DNA from 4 places in the Rhizobium sp. PRIMUS64 genome. Region 1 is predicted to be linked to each of the others. Evidence: predicted binding sites of a transcription regulator. Region 1 holds the regulator's gene; each other region holds the start of a gene.
The links. The regulator PhoB, encoded in region 1, activates phosphate uptake and scavenging genes when phosphate is short. The targets are predictions, from matches to a motif close to TGTCATNNANCTGTCAT.
Positions count from the first base shown of each region.

Region 2: a site for PhoB is predicted at 3,375-3,391, ahead of MOV76_RS05755 (DUF1045 domain-containing protein). Genes of this name have one in related genera too.
Region 3: a site for PhoB is predicted at 1,154-1,170, ahead of MOV76_RS34895 (DUF1045 domain-containing protein). Genes of this name have one in related genera too.
Region 4: a site for PhoB is predicted at 3,040-3,056, ahead of MOV76_RS07600 (NAD-glutamate dehydrogenase). Genes of this name have one in related genera too.

Region 1 covers NZ_JALBGX010000182.1:6,586-11,484, forward strand. Annotated here, with positions in the region: gene MOV76_RS35840 (aspartate aminotransferase family protein) at 1-1,147, opposite strand, end outside; gene MOV76_RS35845 (GcrA family cell cycle regulator) at 1,567-2,100, shown strand; gene phoB (phosphate regulon transcriptional regulator PhoB) at 2,282-2,965, opposite strand; gene phoU (phosphate signaling complex protein PhoU) at 3,113-3,826, opposite strand; gene pstB (phosphate ABC transporter ATP-binding protein PstB) at 3,871-4,686, opposite strand; partial or broken gene MOV76_RS35865 (ABC transporter permease subunit) at 4,702-4,899, opposite strand, start outside.
Region 2 covers NZ_JALBGX010000008.1:99,373-104,271, forward strand. Annotated here, with positions in the region: gene uraH (hydroxyisourate hydrolase) at 1-192, opposite strand, end outside; gene MOV76_RS05735 (ureidoglycolate lyase) at 189-689, opposite strand; gene MOV76_RS05740 (DUF86 domain-containing protein) at 694-1,056, opposite strand; gene uraD (2-oxo-4-hydroxy-4-carboxy-5-ureidoimidazoline decarboxylase) at 1,053-1,553, opposite strand; gene puuE (allantoinase PuuE) at 1,553-2,476, opposite strand; gene MOV76_RS05755 (DUF1045 domain-containing protein) at 2,592-3,299, opposite strand; gene MOV76_RS05760 (FAD-binding oxidoreductase) at 3,414-4,592, opposite strand; gene mnmD (tRNA (5-methylaminomethyl-2-thiouridine)(34)-methyltransferase MnmD) at 4,591-4,899, shown strand, end outside.
Region 3 covers NZ_JALBGX010000168.1:951-5,849, reverse strand. Annotated here, with positions in the region: gene phnE (phosphonate ABC transporter, permease protein PhnE) at 1-1,121, shown strand, start outside; gene MOV76_RS34895 (DUF1045 domain-containing protein) at 1,262-1,957, shown strand; gene MOV76_RS34890 (alpha-D-ribose 1-methylphosphonate 5-triphosphate diphosphatase) at 1,971-3,110, shown strand; gene phnN (phosphonate metabolism protein/1,5-bisphosphokinase (PRPP-forming) PhnN) at 3,107-3,703, shown strand; gene MOV76_RS34880 (GrpB family protein) at 3,724-4,227, shown strand; partial or broken gene MOV76_RS34875 (DNA translocase FtsK) at 4,263-4,899, opposite strand, start outside.
Region 4 covers NZ_JALBGX010000012.1:69,482-74,380, forward strand. Annotated here, with positions in the region: gene MOV76_RS07600 (NAD-glutamate dehydrogenase) at 1-2,833, opposite strand, end outside; gene pdxY (pyridoxal kinase PdxY) at 3,110-3,985, shown strand; gene MOV76_RS07610 (carbonic anhydrase) at 4,057-4,698, shown strand; gene MOV76_RS07615 (GGDEF domain-containing protein) at 4,795-4,899, shown strand, end outside.

The sequences.
Region 1 (4,899 bases):
TGCGGGCAAGGCCCTCGCGGGCTTCCTCGGCGGTGACCACGAGGGGCGGAAGAAGGCGGATGACATTGTCGCCGGCGGGCACGCCGAGCAGATGGGCGGCGCGGATCGCCTGCAGCAGTTCGGCTGAGGGAACGGCAGCCTTGACGCCGAGCAACAGCCCCTCGCCTCTGATATCTTCGATCACATCGGGATAACGATCCTTCAGTGAGGCGAGGCCCTGGCGGAAGACCAGTGCGACGTCGCGCACATGCTGGAGGAAGCCATCGGCAAGGATGATGTCGAGCACGGCGCTGCCGACGGCCATGGCGAGCGGATTGCCGCCATAGGTCGAGCCATGCGTGCCGGCCTTCATGCCGGAGGCGGCCTCTGATGTGGCAAGGCAGGCGCCGAGCGGGAAACCGCCGCCGATGCCCTTGGCGACAGCCATGATGTCGGGGGTCACGCCCGCCCATTCATGGGCGAAGAGCTTGCCGGTGCGGCCGATGCCGGTCTGGACCTCGTCGAGGATCAACAGCAGGCCGTTGTCGTCGCAGAGCTGGCGGAGCGCCTTCATGAACTCGGTGGTGGCAGGACGGACACCGCCCTCGCCCTGCACCGGCTCGATGAGAATTCCAGCCGTGGCATCGGTGATCGCGGCGCGGACCGCTTCGATGTCGCCGAAAGCCACCTGATCGAAACCCGGCGCCTTGGGGCCGAAGCCTTCGAGATATTTCTCTTGGCCGCCGGCAGCGATCGTCGCCAGCGTCCGTCCGTGGAAGGCGCCTTCGAAGGTGATGATATGGAAGCGCTCGGGATGGCCCTTGGAAAACTGATAGCGGCGCGCCGTCTTGATCGCGCATTCGAGCGCCTCGGCACCCGAATTGGTGAAGAACACCTTGTCGGCGAAGGTGGCGTCCGTCAGCCGTTTTGCCAGACGTTCCTGACCGGGGATCTCATAGATGTTCGACAGGTGCCAGACCTTGTCGGCCTGCTCCTTCAGTGCGCCCACGACATGCGGATTGCTGTGGCCGACTGACGTGACGGCAACGCCAGCGCCGAAATCGAGATATCGCTCGCCGCTTTCGGTGATCAGCCACACGCCCTCGCCTCGCTCGAACCGCAGCGGGGCACGAGAATAGGTGTCATAAAGCGGCGCGGCTTCAGCCATGGCGCGATCTCCATCAAGTTGCCGGGCAATGACTCCGGCTAAGGAAACCAGGCCCGAAAAATCAAAAATGCCGCCTTGCGGCGGCGAGGGGCACTATTTCCTTTTCGCGCTGCAATGTCAACAAAACTGCGCCCTTAGCGTATGCAGCAAGGGTGTACAGCGGCATTTTCAGTCTTCAACAGGCATTATTGCAGAAATGCCACGCAGAGGCAGCAAGTTGGGGAAAACTACGAATTCGATTCATCCGGATTCATGCGACTCTTGTCACGGAGTCAGCCTCACACTAGGTTAAAGATCAATTACTAGACTGCATGCGGCGGAACTAGTCACCAAAATTGATCAAGCGTTTCTTGTTTCGGAGCTCCCGGGACAACGGTGAGGGATTCTGCCATCACCAACGCAAAAGGTGGAGACAGGGCATGAACTGGACAGACGAGCGGGTCGAGAAACTCAAGAAACTTTGGGCCGAAGGACTGAGCGCCAGCCAGATCGCTGCGCAGCTTGGCGGAGTCAGCAGAAATGCGGTCATCGGCAAAGTGCACCGGCTGAGCCTTCCGGGCCGTGCCAAGGCCGGCGGCACCAACACCGCCGCACGAACGCCGAAGCGCAATACGTCGGCGCCGCGCGCGCCGAACTACGCCTCACGGGTCGCCACGCGCACCGTTACCCGCCAGCAGGGCGCGACCATGCTGAAGGAAGAGATCGAGATCGAAACGATCGAGGAAATGGAATACGTGCCGAGAGGCAACGTGGTCGTGCCGATTTCCCGACGCCTCGGCCTGACGGAACTGACCGAACGCACCTGCAAGTGGCCGGTCGGCGATCCGCTGAAGGACGACTTCCATTTCTGCGGCTGCGAATCCCCCGACAATTCGCCCTATTGCAGCTATCACCAGAAGCTTGCCTACCAGCCGGTCAACGAACGCCGCCGGGCAGCCGCGCGGGCCAGCTGAGCGGGCTGACCATCGTTAGAATGCAGAAACGGGCCGAGTGGCCCGTTTTTTTGTTGCTGGATGGAAGCTCAGGTTTTCCTCCGTCATGCTCGGCCTTGTGCCGAGCGCAGATCCTCGGCACGAGGCCGAGGATGACGTCGCGGTTTTGCCAGGGATTTGTCAGCAACTCAAATGGAAGCCCTCAGGCTTCCATCGAATAACCGGCGCCGCGGACGGTGCGGATGACGTCCTGCATGTTGGAAAAATTCAGCGCCTTGCGCAGGCGGCCGACATGGACGTCGACGGTGCGCTCGTCGACATAGATATCGTGGCCCCAGACGCCGTCCAGAAGCTGCGAGCGGGAGAAGACCCGACCCGGTGACGACATCAGGAATTCCAACAGGCGGAATTCGGTGGGGCCGAGGCGGACTTCGCGGGTCTTGCGATGGACGCGATGGGTCTCGCGGTCGAGCTCGATGTCACCGCATTTCAGCACCGTCGACAGCACCTCGGGGCGGGCGCGGCGCAGCATCGCCTTGACGCGGGCAACGAGCTCGGGGGTCGAGAAGGGCTTAACGACATAATCGTCGGCGCCCGTCGACAATCCGCGAACACGCTCGCTCTCTTCGCCGCGCGCCGTCAGCATGATGATCGGCAGGCGCTCGGTTTCCGGCCGCATGCGCAGACGCCGGCAGAGCTCGATGCCGGAGACGCCGGGCAGCATCCAATCAAGGATGAGAAGATCGGGCGTGCGCTCCTGAAGCCGCATTTCGGCTTCGTCGCCACGAAGGATGGTATCGACCTCGAAGCCTTCCGCTTCGAGATTGTAGCGAAGAAGCACGCTGAGGGCTTCCTCGTCTTCAACAACTGCAACTCTCGGGATCATGCGTGTCGGTCTCCTCGCGCATGATCCTTAAATCGGGGGTGATTTAAGCAATGCATCCTGCGCAAATTCAGAAATTGGCTGCGACCTCTTTGCGCGCCCGGACGGGCGCGCACGCAATTGACTGGTCCGGGCGACTGGCCCGGGCGGCTATTCCGTCACCGCGCCGACGGTGTTGGCGCTGTCGTCCTTCGGACGGTCGCCTTCCGGCTGCGCGCCTGTCGTCATGTAGAAGATCGTCTCGGCGATGTTGGTGGCGTGGTCGCCGATACGCTCGATGTTCTTGGCGCAGAAGAGAAGATGCGTGCAGCTGGTGATGTTGCGCGGATCTTCCATCATGTAGGTCAGGAGCTCGCGGAACAGCGAGGTGTACATCGCGTCGATCTCGTTGTCGCGTTCGCGGATCGCATTCGCCTTGTCTGCGGAACGATTGGTGTAGACGTCGAGCACTTCCTTGAGCTGGACGAGCGCCAGCTCGGACAGATGCTCGAGGCCGCGGGCAAGCTTGCGGGGAACGCCGGTGCTTTGGACGGCGATGACGCGCTTGGCGGTGTTCTTGCCGAGGTCGCCGACACGTTCGAGATCGGCGGCGATGCGGATCGAACCCATGATTTCGCGCAGGTCCGAAGCCATCGGCTGACGGCGGGCGATGGTGACGATCGCCTTGTCGCCGATTTCGCGTTCGGCGTGATCGAGGATCACATCGTCCGAAATGACCTTCTGCGCCAGCGCGGTATCGCCGTTGACGAGGGCGCGCACGGCTTCGCTGACCATCTGCTCGGCCAGGCCGCCCATTTCGGAAATCCGCCTGGACAGGAACTTCAAATCATCATCATAGGCAGAAAAAATATGTGTCGATGCCATGGGGCTTTATCCTCGAATAACGGGAAGGCTTCGCGTCGCCAAAATCAGCCGAAACGGCCCATGATGTAGTCCTGGGTACGCGGATCGTCGGGATTGGTGAACATCTTGTCGGTGTCGTTCTCCTCGACGAGGTTGCCGAGGTGGAACATTGCGGTGCGCTGCGAGACGCGCGCGGCCTGCTGCATGGAGTGGGTGACGATGACGATCGTGTAGTTCTCGCGCAGCTCGTGGATCAGCTCCTCGACCTTGGCAGTGGCGATCGGGTCGAGCGCCGAGCAGGGTTCGTCCATCAGGATGACTTCAGGGCTGACGGCAACGGCACGGGCAATGCAGAGGCGCTGCTGCTGACCGCCCGACAGGCCGGTGCCGGATTCGTGCACGCGGTCCTTGACTTCGTTCCAGAGACCGGCGCGCTGCAGGCTGGTCTCGACGATCTGGTCGAGATCGGCCTTCGACTTGGCAAGGCCATGGATGCGCGGGCCGTAGGAGACGTTTTCGTAGATCGTCTTCGGGAACGGGTTCGGCTTCTGGAAGACCATGCCGACGCGGGCGCGAAGTTCGACGACGTCGATATCGGGATCATAAATATCGTCGGTATCAAGCGTGATCTTGCCGGTGACGCGGCAGCCGTCGATCGTGTCGTTCATGCGGTTGAGGCTGCGCAGGAAGGTCGACTTGCCGCAGCCGGACGGGCCGATCAGGGCGGTTACGGTGTTTTCGCGGACGTTCAGGTTCACATCGAAAAGCGCGCGCTTCTCGCCGTAATAAACCGAGACATCCTTTCCGATCATCTTATACGGGACGTTGCTCATCTTCTGATCCAGCGCCTTTTCAACTGCAGCTTCCGTCAACATATTCATAATGTTTAACTCCGTTTACCAGCGGCGCTCGAAGCGACGACGCAAGAGGATGGCGCCCATGTTCATGACGATCAGGAACAGGAGCAGGACGATGATGGCACCCGAAGTACGCTCAACGAAGGCACGTTCGGCCTCGTTGGCCCACATATAGACCTGTACGGGCAGAGCCGTCGAGGGATCGAGCGGCGTCGTCGGCGCGTTGGCGACGAAGGC
Region 2 (4,899 bases), on a different contig from region 1:
CAGCTCATAGGTACCGGCTCGAAAATTTTCGCCAATGAGGATAGGGCCGCCATCAACCCGGCCGTCGGCATTGGTCTCGACCGTCTTCAGATGCCTGCGAATCTCGCCGTCGAGCTGAAAAAGATCGATCCTCAGGCCCTCGGCCGGCTTGCCGAGGGCGGTGTCGAGAACATGCGTGGTCAGTCCGGTCATGGGGCTGGCTCTTTGATGATAAAAGGGGCTTCGAAGAAGAATTCTTCCAGATTGTTGCCTGGCCCGTCGCGGTCGACGACCAGGAAGTCTGAGGCTTGGTCGAGCGCCATCAGCGGATGATGCCAGACATTGCGGCGGTAGTTTACGCCCTGGTCGCCGCGCGCCAGAAACACCTGCGGCCTGCCCGGGCGGCCGTTCTCGTCCTCGGAGACGACGACGAGAAAAGGACGGCCCGAGACCGGCGAGAAACTCTGGCTGCCGAGGGGGTGGCGCTCCATCATCCCGACGTCATAGGGGAAGCTGCGCGGCTGTCCGCGAAAGAGGTTGATGATGACGCCTGCGCCCTCGCCCGTCGCATCAGCGGTGGCCAGCGCATGAAAACGCTCCGTCGTGCCGCCATTGATGAACCGCATCGAGGCCGGATCGGCCTCAATCACCTCGCCGAAGGGAGCGAAGGCGGATTTGGTGAGCGGGCGGATCTCGAGAAATTCGGACATGGCTTCATTCGCCTTGGGCATGCCAGTAACGGACAGCATCGATCGCGGAAAGAAGCTCCGGCAGCGTGCGATAGGTCGCCTCCCATATGCTCGACGGACTGAGATCGAAGACTTCCTCGAGGATACGGTTACCCATGCCACAGATTCTCGTCCATGGCAGATCGGGATGCTCAGTCGCAAATTCCGGATGGTTGACGAGCAGTCGGGACGCCGCCGCACCGATGGTGAAGTGGCAGAAGGCAACAGCCTTGAAGGTGAGCTTGTCCCCGGCGAACGCCGCCTCATCCATTCCGCCGACGAAAGACAGCGCTTCGGATGCCGCCTCATACATTTCATTGAGATAGTCGATGGCGCGCCGCTCTTTCATTCAGCCTCCGGCAGCATCGATGTCAGCCGCAGCAGCGCGATCCGTTCGACCTGCGCCGTCGCGGTCACAAATTCCTCATGCCGATCATTGCCGATCCGTGTTTCGAACGCCGACAGGATATCGTCCTTGCCAAGCCCCTTGACGGCGATGATGAAGGGAAAGCCGAATTTTTCGACATAGATCGAATTGAGTTCGGTGAATCGGGTATACTCGGCTGGGCTCAAGCGATCGAGACCGGCGCCGGCCTGCTCCTTCCGGCTGTCCTCGGTGAGTTCGCCCGATATCGCGAGGCGCCCGGCAAGGTCAGGATGGGCGTTGAGCACGCCGAGACGCTCCTGCGGGCTTGCCGCGCGGAAGATGGCGGTCAGCGACGCATGCACGCCGGCCGCCGTCAGCGGCTCTATCACGGGGCCGGCGTCATAGGCGCGCTCGGCGATGAAAGGCGAATGTTCAAAGACGCCGCCGAAGCGGGAGACGAAATCCTCGCGCGACACCATCAAAGCGCTTCCGGCTGATGGTGCTTGTGCCAGTGTTCGGCGATCTCGATGCGGCGTGGAATCCAGACATTGTCGTGCTTCAGCACATATTCGATGAAGCGTTTCAGCGCCGCTGCCCGGCCCGGACGTCCGACGAGGCGGCAATGCAGGCCGACTGACATCATCTTCGGGCTGCCCGCCTTGCCTTCCTCATAAAGCGTATCGAAGGCATCCTTCAGATAGGTGAAGAACTGATCGCCGGCATTGAAGCCCTGCGGCGTCGCAAATCGCATATCATTGGTTTCAAGCGTATACGGAATGATCAGGAAGGGTTTCCCGTCGACGCCCTTCACCCAGTAAGGCAGGTCGTCGGCGTAGGAATCGGAGGAATAAAGGAAACCGCCCTCCTCCTGCACCAGCCGAAGCGTATTGTCGGAAGGCTTGCCCTGATACATGCCGTAGGGCCGCTCGCCGGTGAGTTCGGTGTGCAGTCGCACGGCTTCGAGGATATGCTTGCGCTCCAGATCTTCGGGAAAATCCTTATATTCCAGCCAGCGGTAGCCGTGGCTGGCGATCTCCCAGCCTGCCTCCTTCATCGCAGCGACGGCCTCGGGGTTGCGGGCCATCGCCAGCGTCACGCCGTAAACGGTCGCCTGCACCTTGAGATCGGTGAACATGCGCCAGAGCCGCCAGAAGCCGGCACGCGAACCATATTCATAGATCGATTCCATGTTGAGGTTGCGCTGCCCTGGCCAGGCGGCCGCGCCGACGATCTCCGACAGCAGGTTTTCCGAAGCCGGATCGCCGTCGAGGATCGAGCTTTCGCCGCCCTCCTCGTAGTTGATGACGAACTGCACGGCGACGCGTGCCTCGTCCGGCCACTTCGGATCAGGCGTCAGACGCCCGTAACCAACGAGATTGCGCGGATAAGTCTCGGATACCATCAAATCACCTTCTGAAAAGACGGGGAACGGTAGCATCCGCAGCCGGAATGTCGAGACGGAAACTGCTCGGCCGGATTTTGCCTTTACGGCACAAGCCTTTAGCTCATCAGCAGGTTCAAGCGATTTTGCGCGCGCTGACCTTGCCCATCGGATGCAGCGAATGAACGCGGAAAGGACCGCCCGTGCCCTCCTCTACCATCAGCGCCACGTTCGAAACCGTGACAGGCTCGGTGAGGACAGGCTCGAAGATTGTCCGCAACACCGGCTCGATGCGCGGCATGTCGATCGCGTTGACGGGACCCGTCACCGGCATATGAAAGCGGAATTCCTCCATCACGTAGGGATTGCCCCAGCGATGCAGATTGGCAAATTGCGTCGCCGATAGCCCGTCCGGATCGCTGCGTTCGATCTCAGCCTCGCTGAGCGGCGCGCGGAAACGATCGAATTCCTGCACGATCGCCGAAGCGAGATACTGGATCTGCTCGCAGGGAGTGCTCGGCAGCAGGCTGTAGAAATTGCCGAGCCGGGCGACTTCGATTCGCGGAATCTGGAAGGGAACAAAGGTCCCGGAAAAACGCATCAGATCGCGCAGGAGTTGCGATTCGGGCATGTCGCGGGACAAGTGGAACGGCGCCTTCAAAACGCCGTGAAATCCGTAGCGCCGCGGCACGGCGGTATGGAAGGCGATCTCGTGAATGCCGAGGCCACGGACTGCAGGAGGCTCCATCATATCGCCCGAAAACACGTTTCGGCCAAGCCAGTTGGCGGCCACGAGCGACAGCGGGTCGCTCGCCGGAGGCGTGAAGCAAATGGCATAGCGCATGCAATTTCCTCCATCAAGGAAGTAAGCGCCGGTGAGATCCGGCGCTGTCGATGCGCAAGCAGATAGGTGATTTCCATGACAGAATAACGAAACGCAGCGCCGCCTAATTCACGTTTAACGTGAAGCCGCGGCGATGTGGCTTGAAATTGCGAAGCTTTCCGGCAGCAAAAATCCGCAGTCTGTATCGCCTGCGATACATATCGCCGCCTCCGCCAGCCGGTGGGCGAGGCCGAAGCTGACCTTGAAGCCGCCGGTCAGCGCGATCAGGCGCCGGTGATCGGGATGGCGGCCGATCATTGGATCCCGGTCGATCGCCTTCGGACGAAGCCCGGCCCAGCGCTCGACAACGGGAGCGTCGCGAAGCGTCGGCACGATGCCGCGCGCCGCCTCGATCAGCACGTCGAGCTGGGCGTCGGTCGAGCTGGGATCGTCAAAACGGTTCTCGCTGGTGCTACCGATTGCCGCGTGCCCGCCCTCATGCGCGATGACATAGAGCCCATCGAGAAAGATCGTCGGCAGCGCCGGGTCAATATCGGCTTTCAATAGTGCTGCCTGCCCCTTGACCGGCTGGCCGAGCGGTTGTTTCAGCCCCGGCGTCAGTTCTTGCAGCAATGGAAAGGAGCGATGGCCGGCGGCCACGATGCAGTGACTGAAAGCGATCGTTTCACCGTTGATTTCGGTCGTGCCGCGATCAGGGTCAAGGCCGGCAACCGTCGCATGCTCCAGGATACGAACATGCTTTGCTCGCCGCAGGAAGGCGATAAGCGCTGCGATCAGCAAGCGGGGCGCAACGCGCGCGGCGAGTGTGTCGTGCACGAAGCCGCTCTCGCCGGCGGACGCCTCGATCCAGCCGTTGACCGGTGGCCCGTCGAGCACATGCCAGTGGAAGCGGCGGTCGCCCGCCCGCCAATGGCGTTCGGCGTCCTCGAAATGGCCGCGCGCTATTTTTTTGAGATGCGGCTTCGGCAGCGGGATCAGCCGTCCGGACCTGTTATACCCGGCGGAAAGCCCGGTCTCGGCTTCGAGCGCTGTGATTTCGGCTTCGAGCGAGACCAGCGCATCGAATTGGAACTGCTTCTTCTCCGACCACCGGTCCGGCATATGCGGCATCAGCGCGCCGAGCAGGCCGCCGCTTGCACCTTGGCCCAATCTGCCGGCGTCAGCAACAAGAGTCCGGATGCCCCGGCGCTCGGCATGGACGGCTGCCCAGAGACCCATGATGCCGCCACCGACGATCAGCAACTCTGAGGACGATTGACCTGAGACCGGCTGAGGACTATCGGCTTTTTCCATGACAGACGTGAACCCCGATCAGATTGGCGCGGGCGCGCCGCAGCCGCTCGAATGGCGCGACGGCGATATGCCCTATTCCACCGCCTTTGGCGATCATTTTTATTGCCAGACCGATGGGCGGCTGGAATGCGGCCACGTTTTTCTCGCCGGTAACGGCCTGCCGGAACGCTGGAACGGGCGGCAGAGATTCCGGATCGGAGAACTCGGCTTCGGCACCGGCCTGAACTTCGCCGAAACGTGGCGACAATGGAAGCTCCACCGTGCAGACGGCCAACACCTGCATTTCACCTCCTTCGAACTCCACCCG
Region 3 (4,899 bases), on a different contig from region 1:
AGCCGGAATTCCGCATTGGGGATGACGGCTTGATCGACATCCGTTATCCGCGCTTCTCGCCGCTTGGCGACAATCCGCATCCGGACTGGCTGGTCAACAATCCCGACGGCAGCATCACCGTCTCGATCAGCGGCACCAACCGCAGCGTCACCGTCTCGAAGAGCGAGACGATCGTCACCGCGCATGGCATCAGCGTCCCGGTGGAAGTTTCGAGCGGTGCGCCGAAAGTCGTCGGACCGGTACCCGGCTGGATGACAGTCTATGATGACAACGTGCTGGCGGATCTCGGCTTTGCCGGCAATGTCAGCATCTCAGTCGACCGGGTGAAGATCCGCAAACGTTTCATCGGTTGGGCGAATTTCATCTTCGACACGCAATCATCCTTCTTCGACAAGCCGGTCGGCGAGGTCGTCAGCCTCATCGTCTCCGGTCCGCGCATCAAGCCCGACCAATCCAACCTGTCGCTCGCCTTCGACGATATCTGGAACAACAGCGAATGGCAGCACGGCGACGTCTGGACCAAGCTTTTCCAGACGATCGTCATGGCGTTCCTCGGAACGCTGCTCGGCTCACTTACCGCCTTTCCGCTCGCCTTCCTGGCAGCGCGCAACATCACGCCGAACCGCCTGCTGAACCAGATCCTGAAGCGCTTCTTCGATTTCTTGCGCTCGGTCGATATGCTGATCTGGGCGCTGTTCCTGACGCGCGCCTTCGGCCCCGGCCCGCTCGCCGGCAGCGGTGCGATCTTCCTCACCGAGACCGGCACGCTCGGCAAGCTCTATTCCGAAGGCCTCGAGAATATCGACAACAAGCCGCGGGAAGGCATCAAATCAACAGGCGCTCAGACCGTGCTCGTTCATCGTTACGGCATTATGCCGCAGATCGTTCCCGTCTTCGTCAGCCAGACGCTCTACCAATGGGAATCGAACGTGCGCGGCGCGACCATTATCGGCGCTGTCGGCGCCGGCGGCATCGGCCTCAAGCTGTGGGAGGCCATGCGCACCAACGCCAACTGGGAAAACGTCGCCTACATGGTCATTCTGATCCTGATCGTCGTCTTCATTTTCGACGCCGCCTCGAACGCGCTGCGCCATCGGCTGATGGGCACGAAAGCCCACTGACCCATCCATCAAAGCAGTGGCGGCGCTGTCGCCATCATCATTCTGTCACGGAAATCTTTTAGCCGGGAGCCTGCTTGCGGTTCGCCGCCAAATCACTGCACAGTGCCCTCCCCGTTTGGACGATCTCCAGGATAAAAGCCTTGCGCTACGCTCTCTATTTCTCGCCGCCGAAGGATGATCCCCTGACCGGCGCGGCCTCGCTTTGGCTCGGCCGCAATGCTTTCACCGGCGAGACCTACCCCGCACCGGAATATGAGCAACTGGGTGCGCCTGAACAGTTCGAGCTGACCGCCGACCCGCGCCGTTACGGCTTTCACGCCACGATCAAGGCGCCCTTTTCCCTCGCCTCCTCGGTCACCGAGAAGGATCTCATGACCGTTGCCGAGGATTTTGCCCAGCGCACGCAAGCCTTCGAGATTCCTGAGCTCGTGCTCGGCCAGCTCGGCCGTTTTTTTGCCCTCGTTCCCGGTTCACTTCATCAACCTCTTCAGGATTTCGCCGCGAAAGTGGTAAGGTCATTCGAACCGTTCCGGGCAGCGCTTTCCGAGGCCGATATGGCGCGGCGCAATCCGGAGAAGCTCAGCGACAGCCAGCGCGCCCATCTGCAGCGCTGGGGTTATCCTTACGTCATGGAGGATTTCGGCTTTCACATGACGCTGAGCGGCCAAGTGCCAGAGACACGTGCTCAGGTGATGAAAGCGATCCTGACAGAGCGTTTTGCCGATTTCATCGGCCGGCCGCTTTCGATTTCCGGCCTTGCCGTCTTCATCGAGGAGACGCGCGGTGCGCCGTTCAAAGTTCATTCCTGGCTGCCGCTTGCCGGCGCCAAAAGCTGAAAGACCTGACGACATGAGCAAAGAGACCGTGTTTTCCAACGCCCGCATCGTTCTCGAGGATGACATCCTCTCAGGCTCGATCCTCATCCGCGACGGCAAGATTGCCGACATCTCCGAGGGCAACTCGGTAGCCGGCGAAGATTTCGAAGGCGACTACGTCATTCCAGGCCTCGTCGAGCTGCACACCGATCATCTCGAAGGCCATTATCAACCGCGTCCCGGCATTCGCTGGAACAAGACCGCCGCAGTCCAGGCGCATGACGCCCAGATCGTCACGTCAGGCATCACGACGGTGTTCGACTGCCTGCGCATGGGTGCGGACGAGGACGGCGGCTTCGAACATGGCGAGATGCGCGAGATGGCGGACGCCATCCAGTCGGCGGAGAAGGAAGGCAGGCTGCGCGCCGAGCACCTCATCCACTTGCGCTGCGAGGTCTCGGCCGACAACGTGCTCGAACACTTCGGCGATTTCGAAAACGACCGGCATGTGCGGCTCGTCTCGCTGATGGATCATGCGCCCGGCCAGCGTCAGTTCCAGACGATGGACCAATATATCTTCTACTACCAGAAGAAGCGGGGCCTGAGCGACGAGGCGTTCGCGCGTTTCGTCGCCAAGCGTCAGGCAGAATCGGCGCGCAATTCGACGCCGCATCGCAACGCCATCGCCAAGGTCTGCGCCGAGCGCGGCATCACCGTGGCAAGCCATGACGATGCGACGCTCTCGCATGTCGACGAGGCGATCGACAACGGTGTGCGCCTGGCCGAGTTCCCGACCAGTTTCGATGCCGCCCGGGCGTCGCACGAGCACGGCATGAGCGTGCTGATGGGCGCGCCGAACATCGTGCGCGGCAAATCCCATTCCGGCAACATCGCCGCCCGCGACCTTGCCGAGATGGGCGTGCTCGACGTGCTTTCCTCCGACTACGTGCCGCTCAGCCTGCTACATGCGCCCTTCATTCTCGCCGATGAGGTGGAGAGCATCAGCCTGCCGAAGGCGATCGCCATGGTGACGTCGACGCCCGCCCGCACCGTCAGCCTCGACGATCGCGGCCGGATCGCAACCGGGCTGCGCGCCGATCTTGTCCGCGTGCATCGTTCGCACGGCGTGCCGGTGACACGCTCCGTCTGGCGCCAGGGACGCCGTGTCGCATGATGCCGCACGAACCCCACGCAGGAGCCGGTGCCGAGCGCGGCATCATGGTCGTTGTCGTCGGTCCGAGCGGTGCTGGCAAGGACACGCTGATGAACCTCGCCGCCCGGCGTTTTGCCGGCCGTGAGAACGTGCATTTCGTCCGCCGCGTCATCACCCGCCACCGCGATGCCGGCGGCGAGGACCATCTTTCCGTCTCCCTCCAAGGGTTTGCCGCCATGGAGCAATCAGGCTCCTTCGCCGTCTGGTGGGAAGCGCACGGCCTGAAATACGGTATTCCCGCCGAGGTCTCGGTGGCGCTGTCCAGAGGCCATGTCGTTGTCGCCAACGGCTCGCGCTCGGCGCTTCACCGCTTCCAGGCCGCCTTCCCGCGGCTGAAAGTCATCAACGTCACCGCCCGCCCCGAGGTGCTCGCCGGCCGGCTGGAGGCGCGCGGACGCGAGACGCATGAGGATATCATGGCCCGGCTCGCCCGCGGACCGCTGACCGTGCGTGGCGAATATGACGTGGTGGAGCTCGACAATAGCGGCTCGCTCGAAGAGGCCGAGCAGAAGATGATCGAGATCCTCGACGGATTGCTGACCAAGGCGCACTGACCAGGATCGAGGGAAAAGGCATGCGCGCCATCAAAGTGGTCGACTACGATCCCTCTTGGCCACTGCTGTTTGCCGAGATCAGCACCGAGATCTCGATTCTGCTCGGTGACCGCCTGCTTTCGATCGATCATATCGGCAGCACATCAGTGGCTGGGCTGGCAGCCAAGCCGAAGATCGACCTTGATGCCGTGATGATATCCGACGAGTTCCTGCCGACGGCGATCGAGGTGGTGCGCGCTGCCGATTTCATCTTCCACGGCGATACCGGAGAGCAACGATGGGCTTTCACCCGCGATCATCAAGCTTACGGCTTCAAGCTCTATCTTTGCGGACCCGACAATCGCGGACATCGGGAGCGCATTCTGTTTCGCGACTATCTCAGGGATCACCCCGAGAGAGCCACGGCCTATGCCGATCTGAAACGCCGGCTGGCTGCAGAGGCAGGCGGCGATTGGGATTTTTACACCGGCGGAAAGACCGCATTTGTCAGCGAGACGCTGCGGCTGGCTGCCTTGATGACATGAAATGGAGTGCGCAGTGCACTCCATGCCATTGCCGATTAATCGCCGTCACCCCGTCCCGAGACGATCTCGCGCTTGCCGACGTGGTTGGCCGGGCCGACGAGACCTTCCTTTTCCATGCGTTCCACCAGTGAGGCGGCGCGGTTGTAGCCGATGCCGAGGCGGCGCTGGATGTAGGACGTCGAGCACTTCTTGTCGCGCATGACGACCTTGACCGCCTGCTCGTAGAGTTCATTGCCATCTTCCGAGGCCATGGCGCTCTTGTCGAAGACGGCGCCGGCTTCTTCCTCTTCCGTCTCTTCCTCCTCGTCGGCGGTGACGGTGTCGAGATATTCCGGGCGGCCCTGGGTCTTCAGATGGGCGACAACCTTTTCCACTTCGACATCCGAGACGAAAGGACCGTGGACGCGGGAAATCCGCCCGCCGCCCTGCATATGCAGCATATCTCCCTGACCGAGCAGCTGCTCGGCGCCCTGTTCGCCGAGAATGGTGCGGCTGTCGATCTTCGAGGTCACCTGGAAGGAGATGCGGGTCGGGAAGTTTGCCTTGATCGTGCCGGTGATGACGTCGACCGACGGACGCTGTGTCGCCATGATCAGATGGATGCCGGCGGCGCGGGCCATCTGGGCGAGGCGCTGGATTGCCCCTTCGATGTCCTTGCCGGCGACCATCATC
Region 4 (4,899 bases), on a different contig from region 1:
AGGCGCCGCGGGCAGTGATGCCCATCTTTTTATGGTCGTAACCGGCCGAGCCGCCGGAGGCAAAGGCGTCGTCCAGCCAGAAGCCGGCTTCCTGTGCCAGTGCATTGGCGGTGTCGGAGAAGGTCGCAGTGCCCTTGTCGGCGGCGACGACGAAATAGGGGTCATCACCGTCGAGCCTGACCGTATCCTTCGGCGGCACGATATCGGCGCCCGATATATTATCGGTGATTGAAAGCAGCGTGCGGATGTAGGTCTTGTAAGCTTCACGGCCGGCATTGAAGATCTCGTCGCGGCTGCCGCCGACAGGAAGCTTCTTCGGATAAAAACCACCCTTGGCGCCGACCGGCACGATCACCGCGTTCTTGACCTGCTGGGCCTTGACGAGGCCGAGCACTTCGGTGCGGTAATCCTCGGCGCGATCCGACCAGCGAAGGCCGCCGCGCGCCACCTTGCCGAAACGCAGGTGAACGCCTTCGACCTCCACGCCATAGACGAACATCTCGCGGAAGGGTTTTGGCTGCGGCAATCCGTCCACCAGATGCGGATCGAGCTTGAAGGCCAGCATCGGCTTCGGCGAGCCGTCCGGGTTCTTCTGGAAATAATTGGTGCGCAGCGTCGCATCGACGATATTGACGTAGCGGCGCAGGATACGGTCGTCGTCAAGGCTTGGCACGTTTGCAAGCTCGGTCTCGATCGCCTGATGCAATTCGGCAAGCTTCTTCACGCGAGCCTTCTCCGAAAGCCTGGTGTCGAGGGTGTCATGGAAGAGACGGAAGATAGCAGCGGCGACACCGGGATATTTGTCGAGAGTCGTTGCGATATAATCCTGCGAATAGGCGATGCCGGCCTGCCGGAGATAACGCGCATAGGCGCGCAGAACGTTCGTCTCGCGCGCCGAGAGCCCGGCCGAAAGGATCAGCCGGTTGAAGCTGTCATTGTCGATCGTGCCGGCGAAGGCGGCGACGAAGGCTTCCTCGAGGGCGGCGCCGTAACGCTGCAGATCGATTTCGCCGCCGTTGCGGGTCTCGAGTTCCATGTCGTGCAACACGACGAGTTTGGTTTCTCCATCAGCGGCAGGCACCCCGATGTCGAAGGTGCGTTCGCTGACGACATTGAAGCCGAGATTCTCGAGGAGCGGCACTCGGCGCGACAGCGCCAGCTGGCCGCCGGCGTGAAAGATCTTCAAGGAAAGGGTGCGGCCCTGTGCCTCCTGGCGATGGTAGAACTGGATGCGAAGCGGCTCGCCGGCGGCGCAGGCGCCGATATCGGCGAGGTCGGCCACGGTTTCCTCCGGGGTGAAGGAATCCTGGAAGGCTTGGTCGACGGATATCTTCGGCGCCTTGGCCCCGGCCAGCGCCTCGAAACGGTCGTCCCAGCGGGCCGTGATCTCGCGGATCGCCTGCTCGAGCTTTGCCTGCGGGATGCGCGGCGTCTTGCCGCCCGAGCGGCCGATGATGAAATGCACGCGCGCCACGCCCCCTTCCGGGAAAGCCGGGTAATAGGCAGAGACACGGCCGTCATAGACAGTCTTCAGATAGGTGCCGATCCGTTCGCGTACGATCGAGTCATATTCCTCGCGCGGCACGTAGATGATCACCGAGACGAAGCGGTCGAAATGATCGATTCGTGGCAGGACGCGCACGCGTGGCCGATCGGCCAAGTCGTTGATCTGTTCGGCAAAACTTGCAAGCAGCGTCGTGTCGATCTGGAAAAGGTCGTCGCGCGGATAGGATTCCAGCGTGTTGTCGAGCATGCGGCCGGAATGGCTCATCGGGTCGAAGCCGAAATGTTCCTTCACTTTCTCGATCTTGGAACGCAGCAGCGGGATTTCGGAGGCGAGCGACGTATAGGCCGTCGAGGTGAAGAGGCCGACGATGCGCAGTTCGCCGGTGACGTTGCCGTCAGTGTCGAAGCGCTTGACGCCGACATAATCCATATAGGCCCGGCGATGGACAATCGATTTCACATTCGCCTTGGTGACGATCAGGAAGTCGGGGCCGTCGAGGAAGGCAAGGATCTCAGGCGTTGTCGTTACGGCGTCCTTGCCGGTGCGCAGCACCAATACATCGGGATTGGAGAGGATGCCGAGGCCAGCACCCTTGTCGCGCTCGACCTTGGCATTGCTCCCCTTGCCGGAATAGACATATTCCCGCATGCCGAGGAAAGTGAAATTCTCGTCGCGCAGCCAGGTCAGGAAAGCGACGGCTTCGTCGCGATCGGCCTTCTTCCGGCTGGCGCCATTGGCCGCAAGCTCTGCGATCACTCCGTCAATCTTGGAAAGCATCGGCTTCCAGTCGGAAACCGACAGGCGGACCTGTTCGAGCACTTTTTCGATGCGTTTGACGAGATCGGCGGCCTGGGCGGAATTGAGCGGCGCAATATGAAGCTGGATATGGCTGACGCGGTTGGCCGGATCGCTTGGGTGATCGGCGGAATAAAGCGCCGGCGCCTTGCCCTTCTCCATGATCAGGATGGGATGCACGGCCATGAACAGGTCGCGATAGGTGCTTGTCACTTCGCCCATGACCGATTCAAAAAGAAAAGGCATGTTCTGGTCGGTGACTGAAAGCACCGAGACCGCGATGCCGTCCGGCGTCACATCGGCAATGGTGTCGATGCCGACACGAGGCACCTTACCGTTCCAGGCGGCGAGCTCCTTTGCCGAATGCACGGCGGAGAGTGCCAGCATCTCAGGCGTGTAGAGTTCGAGATCGTCATTGCTTGCCCGGCCGAAGAGAATTTCCGGATCGAGATGCGCTTCACCCGTCGCCTTGGCGATCTTGCGCGCGCTTTCGATCTGCTTTTCCCGTTTCGGATTGTTTCTGGCAGCCATGGATCGCCTCCCTCAATGTCTGATTTTTCGCAAGCTAGCAGAAGATTCTTCGAAAAAATCTCTAAAAGAGCGGTCCGAAGGATTGTTTTGATGCTTTTTTGGCGCTGGAAATGAGAAATTGTAAGAGATTTTCCGCTTTCGTCGCCAAACGAAAGGGAAAGTCCCGTCTCCCGGTTTTTCGTCCCGGCGAACATTTCCACGCTCGCATGAAGAATGGTTGACAGCGTGGCGTCAAAAAGATCATCAAACGCGGTCATCATTCGGATCTTGGGTATCATGTCGGAAAATGCAGCGGGCGCAGTCATCGTCATTTCCAGCCATGTGGTGCGTGGCTCGGTCGGAAACCGGGCAGCCGTCTTTGCATTGGAGACGCTCGGTCATCCGGTCTGGGCCATGCCGACCATCGTGCTGCCCTGGCATCCCGGCCACGGCCGCTCGACGCGGCTAACTTTTGCGGAAACGGATTTCGACGCGGCGATCGACGATCTGATCCGCGCGCCCTGGATCGGCGAAGTCAAGGCGGTGCTTTCGGGCTATTTCGGCAATGCCGCCCAGGCGCGCTCCGTCGCTCGGCTGATCGGTGCGCTCCGGCAAAACAATCCCGAGCTGCTCTATGTCTGCGATCCCGTCATGGGCGATCTCGGCGGCCTTTACGTGCCGGAAGCAACTGCAGAGGCTATTCGCGATCATCTCATTCCGCTTGCCTCGCTCGCGACGCCGAACCGGTACGAGCTTGCATGGCTTTCGGGGGCGGCCCTCGAAGACAACAGTACGATCATGGAGGCGGCGCTCGCGCTCGGACCATCGCGCATGCTCGTCACTTCAGCCGTGCCGATGATGGCGGGCGGTACCGGCAATCTTTATCTTTCCGGTCGCCACGCGCTTCTTGCCGAGCACCGTGTCGTCGAAAACCCGCCCAATGGTCTCGGCGACCTGCTCGCCGCCGTCTTCCTGTCGCGCCTGCTTTCCGGGCTCGAGGACGAAAAGGCGCTGCAGCTTGCCACCGCCAGCGTCTTCGAGGTGCTTGCGCGGGCCGTCAAGCGCGGCAGCAACGAGTTGATGCTGGCAAGCGATGCTTCCAGCCTTTCAACGCCGATGGCCATGGTGCAGATGCGCCGGCTCGTGCACCCGGCGCAGCGGCGGAAAAAGTGACGCATCTGCCAATATGTTCATTTTGCGGTGCAGCAGTTGATCTTGTCGTCCGCGCGCGCTAATCCAGAAGCATGCAGCGTTTTCCAAACCCTCTTCTGGACGGCTATCGCAACTTCATGAACGGGCGCTATTCCGACGCCCGCGACAGGTATCGGCAGCTTGCCGAAAACGGTCAAAGTCCCCATACGCTTGTCATTGCCTGTTCGGATTCTCGCGCGGCACCGGAGCTGATCTTCGATGCCGGCCCGGGCGAGCTCTTCGTCATCCGCAACGTCGCCAACATGGTGCCGCCCTACGAGCCGGATGGCCATTTTCATTCGACGTCGGCCGCACTCGAATTTGCCGTGCAGGTGCTGAAGGTCTCGGATATCGTCGTGATGGGTCACGGCCGCTGCGGTGGCATCCGCGCTGCGCTCGATCCGAATGCCGAGCCATTGTCGCCCGGCGACTTCATCGGCCGCTGGATGTCGCTGGTCAAACCTGCCGCCGAGCAGATCCAGAGCAACGACGTGATGACGGCCGCCGAGCGGCAGACGGCGCTGGAGCGTGTCTCCATCCGCAATTCAATCAACAATCTCAGAAGCTTCCCCGATATCAGGGCTCTCGAGGAAGCGGGAAACCTTCATCTCCACGGCGCCTGGTTCGACATTTCGACCGGCGAACTGTGGGTCATGGACGCCGAGACACGCGACTTCATTCGTCCCGAAATCTAGGGACATGCCGGTTTATCACTTTTTTAAGGATTGTTGTTAAGCTCGCCGTCAATTGGTCGGGTACGACCGAGGTTTTGATCACCGTGGCGATTGGCGATGAAGTTCGAAACCATCAAAAAGGTTATCCTGGCCGCTATCATGCTGCCCTTCGTCTTCATGCTCATCGAAGGCGTCGTCGTCATACGTTCTTCGGTCACACAA